DNA from 2 places in the Bradyrhizobium sp. USDA 223 genome. Region 1 is predicted to be linked to the other one. Evidence: predicted binding sites of a transcription regulator. Region 1 holds the regulator's gene; the other holds the start of a gene.

The links. The regulator LexA, encoded in region 1, represses DNA repair genes until DNA is damaged. The targets are predictions, from matches to a motif close to TGTTCNNNNTGTGTTCNG.
Region 2: recA (recombinase RecA) is a predicted target of LexA. The motif match lies at 2,363-2,380, and genes of this name have one in related genera.

Annotation. Positions count from the first base shown of each region.
Region 1 is NZ_JBIYDR010000001.1:2,268,553-2,271,964, forward strand. Features, by position in the region: gene ABIA40_RS10355 (GAF domain-containing protein) at 1-653, opposite strand, end outside; gene ABIA40_RS10360 (hypothetical protein) at 871-1,305, opposite strand; gene lexA (transcriptional repressor LexA) at 1,691-2,392, opposite strand; gene glp (gephyrin-like molybdotransferase Glp) at 2,569-3,412, opposite strand, start outside.
Region 2 is NZ_JBIYDR010000001.1:1,377,251-1,380,662, reverse strand. Features, by position in the region: gene gcvP (aminomethyl-transferring glycine dehydrogenase) at 1-13, shown strand, start outside; gene ABIA40_RS06035 (hypothetical protein) at 144-1,076, opposite strand; gene recA (recombinase RecA) at 1,183-2,271, opposite strand; gene ABIA40_RS06025 (hypothetical protein) at 2,595-2,795, shown strand; gene ABIA40_RS06020 (hypothetical protein) at 2,952-3,122, shown strand.

The sequences.
Region 1 (3,412 bases):
CGTCGTGCAATCGGCGTTGCCTGCGCGGACAGGAATGTCAGAACCCAGGTCTGGTCGGTACCGGTTCCGTAGGGCACGCCGACGCCGAGATTGATCCCGACCTTGGCGGCGTCCTCCCAGCGCAAGAAGCTCTTGGCGTCGTGCAAGTCCTTGATGATCAGTGGCAGGCCCGCCTTCCAGGTGCGTCCGGGCAGGCCGAAGCCGCGCGGAAATCTGGTGTGGCGGGAGTTGAATTCGAACATGTCCGCGGTGCCGTAATAGCCATCGACGAGCCCCATCTCATGCGAGAGATCAGGATCGTTGTGCCAGAGTTCGATCGCGCCGACGTGCGCCTCGTCGTCGCCGCAGAACAGCACCAGCACGGCTTGCAGGAATTCGCCCGCGAACACCGGCACCGCCACGCCGCAGGTGAGGCCGGCCGCAGCGGCCTGATCGGTCCGCTTGAAATAGGAGTTGGCGAATTTCGTGAGGATGACGGGGTGGCCACAGGCCCAGGCCTTGCCTGGAAGTCCCTCGTCATATCCGAAGTGCAGCTCTTCGCTGACGGCCTTGAACGCGGACAGCCCTTCGTCGTAGAGGCCGCCGCCGAATTCCAGCCGCATGCGCGTCCGGTCGGGTACCCAGAGTTCAACGACGCGAATGAAGGTCTTCATCGAGCCTGTCCGCCGCCTCAAGCCACTGCAGCATCGGTCATTTGGCTGCGGAGCGAACGTTCAAAATTCAGGCAGGACGGCCCAAACTTCATGCGGCGACGAGGCGCGGCGGCGGGCTCGCCGATCGAATGTCCTGAAACAAAAACCCACCGGGCTCGCCGGCCTCGGCCGGCGACGGCAATTTCAATCCCGGGCTCGGCCTTTCGGCCGAAGGGCGTCAGCCGATCGGCAGGCGCGTGATCGTGGGCCGCGTGTCGGCGACGGTCTGCGGCTTGTGCTCGCGCTCGGGGGCCGGCTGCGTCACCGGCAATTGCAGCACGGTCGCGCGCTGGCCTTCGACGAGCTGCGTCACCAGCACATATTTGCCGTCGGGAAATTCGATCGCGTCATGATGGCGATCGGGAATGTGCGGGTCGATCTTGCCGAACTTGCCGACGCGAGAGTTCACGGTGCGCGTCCAGATCCAGCGGTTGTCGTAGCGGACGTCGTCGGCGAAAGCGAGCTCCGTTCCCGGCAGCAGACAGACCGCGACGGAGGGATCGGCTTCAGAAGCGAAGCCGCGCGTCGAGGTGCCGCGGAAGGTTGTCGTGACGATCGTCTCGCCGACTACGGCGGGGCGCGTCGCGACGGCATGCAAGCTGTAGTCACACATCGGGTGCTCCTCATGCTGGGATAGCGACCCGCGTCTCTTTCGAGGCGCAGGCCTCTATCAGAGTGGAAGCATACAACGCTCTGCTCGGTTATGGGCAAATCTGCGGCTCGCGTTCGCAGCACGCGATCACATTATCTTTCCCGGATTCGATAGGAACAAACCTCGCGTCCTTGCATTCGGCCGGAGCTATCAGCACTGCCGGCACAACTCTACCGGCGAAGCAGAAATGGCTGCGCGCCTGCGCGGGCGAATGTCGCGCGGGAAGATGGACCGGACAGCCGGCGCAGAACCAGAGAAACCGTCCAGCCGGAGCGGACAAGTATCCGCTCCGATCCTGGATCGCCGATGCCGATCGAAGCGCGCGCGGCGCTTGAGACTTCCGGTATCAGTACTTCCGGTAAAGCCCGATCAACTTGCCCTGGATCTTCACGCGGTTCGGCGGAAGAATGCGGACCTCGTAGGCGGCATTGGCGGGCTCGAGCGCGATCGAGGCGCCGCGGCGGCGGAAGCGCTTGAGCGTGGCCTCCTCGTCGTCGATCAATGCCACCACGATGTCGCCGGTATTTGCGGTCTCGTTGCGCTGGATCAGCGCCATGTCGCCGTCGAGGATGCCGGCCTCGACCATCGAATCGCCGCGCACTTCGAGCGCGTAGTGCTCGCCCGAGCCGAGCATGTCCGGCGGCACGCTGATGGTGTGGCTGCGGGTCTGCAGTGCCTCGATCGGCGTGCCGGCGGCGATGCGGCCCATCACGGGCACCGCGACCGGGCGCTCGCCCTCGTCCGCGGGCGGGCTGGAGCTCGCGCGCACCTTGCCGAGATTGCCCTCGATGACGCTCGGGGTGAAGCCGCGGCGATTGCCGGCGGCGGCCTGGAGCTCGGGCAGCTTGATCACCTCGATGGCACGGGCACGGTTGGGCAGGCGGCGAATGAAGCCGCGCTCCTCGAGCGCAGTGATCAGGCGATGGATGCCTGACTTCGAGCGCAGGTCGAGCGCATCCTTCATCTCGTCGAAGGACGGCGGCACGCCGCTTTCCTTCAGACGCTCGCTGATGAACCGCAGAAGCTCGTATTGTTTGCGCGTCAACATCTCGACCAAAGTCCCCCGGTTGATGTCGTTCGATTCCGAGACGATGAAGTCGGCAATAAGCCGCTACATCCTCGAAACAAATCATGAACGGACACTATATGTTCGATATGTGTTCCGCAACTGCTTAATTTATGGTGAACGCGGCCAAACTCGCGGAATGCGTGTGGCTGGGCGGCTCAGACGGGCAGCCGGAGCACCTCGCAAGGCGTCCCTGCCTCGGCCTTCGGCGCGAACGGTGCACGCACGAGAAGTACCTGTGCCGCAGCGAGATTCGCAAGCAGGGAGGAGTCCTGATGGCTGACGGGAAGGGCGACGCGCGTGCCGTCGTCGCGCACCTCCAGTCGCGCACGCAGATAATCCTCGCGCTGGTCGTTGGCGGCGAGATCGCGGCCCAGCACGGCGCGCTCGCGCTGATGATGAATCGCTGAACGGCCCGACAGGGCGCGAATCAAGGGCACCATGAACAGGAAGGCGCACACGTAGGACGACACGGGATTGCCGGGCAGGCCGATCACGCGCATCGCGCCTAGTCGACCGTGCATCATCGGCTTGCCGGGCCGAATCGCGATCTTCCAGAACGCCATCGCGATGCCTTCGCCCTTGAGCGCCTGCTGGACCAGGTCGTGGTCGCCGACCGACGCACCGCCGGTCGTGATCAGGATGTCGGCGCCGCTCTCGCGCGCGCTGCGGATGCCGGCGGACGTCGCCTCCAGCGTATCGGCGGCAATTCCGAGGTCGATGGTCTCGGCGCCCTCGCTGCGGGCGAGCGCATGCAGGGCATAGCCGTTGGAATAGACGATCTGGCCACGACCAGGCGTGGTGCCTGGCATCACGAGCTCGTCGCCGGTGGCGAGAACGGCAACCCTCGGGCGGCGGATGACGGCGAGATGCGGATGATTCATTCCGGCGGCAAGGGCGAGATCGCGCTCGGTGAGACGGATTCCCTTGCGCAGCAGCACGTCTCCTTCGCGGAAGTCGACGCCTGCAGGGCGGATGTGCCGGCCGAAAATGGCGGCTTCC
Region 2 (3,412 bases), 890 kb from region 1:
AGCTGCGGAGTGAGGTTTCGTAGGGTGGGTTCGCGGGCGGCGGCGGGAAGCGCTGTCGCCTGCGTAACCCACCACGTCTGCTTTCACCGAGATGAACAGTGGCGGATTACGCCTTCGGTTACCCCACAACAGTGAATGTGTCTCTAGGGCGCAACCAACAACCGGCGTTCGTCATCCCAGCGCCAAAGCCGTTCGTTGGCGAGAAGGGTGCCGCCCCACCAGCGCCGAAGCGGATTATGGCGGCAGAAGTCCTCGTCTCCTGCGAGGATCGCCTTGCCGAGATCCGTGAGCGACAAGCGGGATTGCTTGTATCGTGCATGACGGAGGGCATCATCATGCATGTCGAGCGTGAACGGTCCCTCCTCCAGGCCGGATACGGCCGGCACCGGGCAGCGCGCAAGTCCATCGAGCAACGCCCCCACCTCCCAGTAGTCGAAGACGCGACGCTCGTTAGGCTTCTGATATCCCGGGAAGACGTCATAGGGCTGCACCCCACCCGGCGCGATTGATTCCAGCATCCGCATTTCCGTGGCGCCAAGGCCACTGGTCACGTTTGGAAGCTCTTCGAGCAGGGCGACGACGCAATGCTCGAGCTTCGGAAGCAGGCGCAAGTCCGTTTCGAGCAGGCCGAACCAGGCCTGTGGCGTCGGCGCACGATAAGCTCGCCACGCGCGACCCGCCAGGCCAACGTGATCTTGCGTGAGCCTGACCAGCGGCGGGTTCAGCTTCGCGAGGCCCTCGGGACCGAGACCGCTCACGGCGATGTCCAGCGGACGCATCACGAGTTTGGAGGCTGCCGCTCTATCGCTGCCGCAATGGTCGAGCAGCCAGAGCAAGATCAATTGCGCATTTGGCTCTGGCTCCATCCACAGTTCGACCGTGTCATACTCTAAGAACAGCTCGATCAGCCCGTGAGAGCCCGAGCCTTCGAGGCGCCAGAATGCATCGAGTTCCGCGGTGGACGGCAGCGATCCCCAAACAAGCCGGCGCTCGATCGCCATGACGAGGTCGGCGAGGCCCGCCCGCTGTATCGCGCCGGCGGCGGATGAATCTGTCGTCAAGATCAGCCGCTTCATCGCACCACCTGATCAACGCAACGCACAAACGAAACGGGCACCGAAGACGTCGGCAACTCAACGTCCTCAGTGCCCGCTCCTCGCGAAAAGCTCTTCGCGTTAAGGCTTACTCGTCCGCCGGCTCCTCGCCGTCGGCGTCGCGCTCCGGCGTGCCGGCGAGGATCTGCTCGGCGATCAGGCCGGAATTCTGCCGGATCGCGGTCTCGATCTTGGCGGTGATGTCGGGGTTGCCCTTCAGGAACGCCTTGGCATTCTCGCGGCCCTGGCCGAGGCGCTGGCTGTCATAGGAGAACCAGGCGCCGGACTTCTCGACGATGCCGGCCTTGACGCCGAGATCGAGGATCTCGCCCATCTTGGAGACGCCCTCGCCGTACATGATGTCGAACTCGACCTGCTTGAATGGCGGCGCCAGCTTGTTCTTGACCACCTTGACGCGCGTGGTGTTGCCGACCACCTCGTCGCGCTCCTTGATCGCACCGATGCGGCGGATGTCGAGGCGGACGGAAGCGTAGAATTTCAGCGCATTGCCGCCGGTGGTCGTTTCCGGCGAGCCGTACATCACACCGATCTTCATGCGGATCTGGTTGATGAAGATCACCATGGTGTTGGACTTGTTGATGGAGGCCGTCAGCTTGCGCAGCGCCTGGCTCATCAACCGCGCCTGAAGACCCGGCAGCGCATCGCCCATCTCACCCTCGAGCTCGGCCTTCGGCACCAGCGCCGCCACCGAATCGACCACGAGAACGTCGACCGCGCCCGAGCGCACCAGGGTGTCGCAGATCTCCAGCGCCTGCTCGCCGGTGTCGGGCTGCGAGATCAGGAGCTCGTCGATGTTGACGCCGAGCTTGCGGGCATAGACCGGATCGAGCGCGTGCTCGGCGTCGATGAAGGCGCAGATGCCGCCCTTCTTCTGCGCTTCCGCCACCGTATGCAGCGCCAGCGTGGTCTTGCCGGAGGATTCCGGCCCGTAGATCTCGACGATGCGTCCCTTGGGCAGACCGCCGATGCCGAGCGCGATATCGAGCCCGAGCGAGCCGGAGGACACCGCCTCGATGTCCATGGAGCGGTCGTTCTTGCCGAGCTTCATCACCGAGCCCTTGCCGAACTGCCGCTCGATCTGGGAGAGCGCGGCGGCCAGAGCTTTACTCTTGTCCATGGAGGATCCTTCGACGATACGCAGGGCAGTTGCGGACATTGGGTCGTGCTCCTTATGGCGAGGATTCGCGTGAGGGACAAACAGTTGCGAGGCAGCTCGGCGATAAAAGCAATGTACCTCATTTGTTCTCAGTTCGCAATATGTTCTTTTGCGGATTTTGTCTTTCTAACTGGACCAGGAGACAACGGAGCTGGTCGAACCTGCCATGCTGGATCGTCACGCCGTCCGCACTGAGTGCACAACTGAACAGACGCGGATCCATTTCTGGATCCTAATGCATCATCACCGCGCGGACCGTGGCCACTTCGGTGATGAGACCGCTGACCTCGCGCTCCCGCCTCCTGGCACGGAAAGAGCGCGCCATGTTGAAGCGACGACGTTTCAAGCAGCAACTGACCCTTCAGGACCGGCTGTCGGCATGGGTGAAGCAGCTCCGCGAGCAGGCGTCCAAGCTACCTCCGGGGCCGGAGCGGGACGCGCTGCTCAAGAAGGCGCGCCAGGCCGACGTTGCCAATCATCTGAACGATTGGGTCAAATCGCCAGGGCTGCAGCCGCCGAAATAGCCGGGCCTGCGCCGGGTTCCTCGAAGCGAACATGACCGGGATCAACGACGCGCGACTGGGCCGCCGTCATGTTTCCGTAATCCTACGGCACCGAACCTTTTGGCGGTCTCGGGCCTTCTGTGGGGATGGGACCGCAACTTTTGGGGACCTCTGATCATGACGAACAACGACACGCAGCACGATACGCTCAGGCGAAAGCCGCTGCTGGACGCGGCGCACGAGGAGATGGTGAAGTTCGAGCGCAAGGAAAACGAGTTCCGCAAGAAGGACCGCGAAGAGCGCGCCGCCGAGCTCCGTCTGCCGCTGAACGAGATCAAGGTTCATTAAGCACTGCCAGGACCGCCCTCCGGAGCGGGCCTGGCCCGCCCGCGATGCGGCACTCCGCTCCGGTCCTTGGCCGGAACCTCCGATCGGCATCGCCGGTCGGGGCGCCGCGACCGCAGATGCACCGGGTAGCTAAATACTACCAGCGAGCCATTGGCGAAGCGATGAAATCGCCAGGACCTACTGTGCATGGGGTTGTTTTGCCACTTTTGAGAGGCAAGGCGCGCCGGCACCGTCGATGGGACGGCCCGGCACGTCAATTCCGTCCGCAGCAGCGCGCCTGCTACAGCACC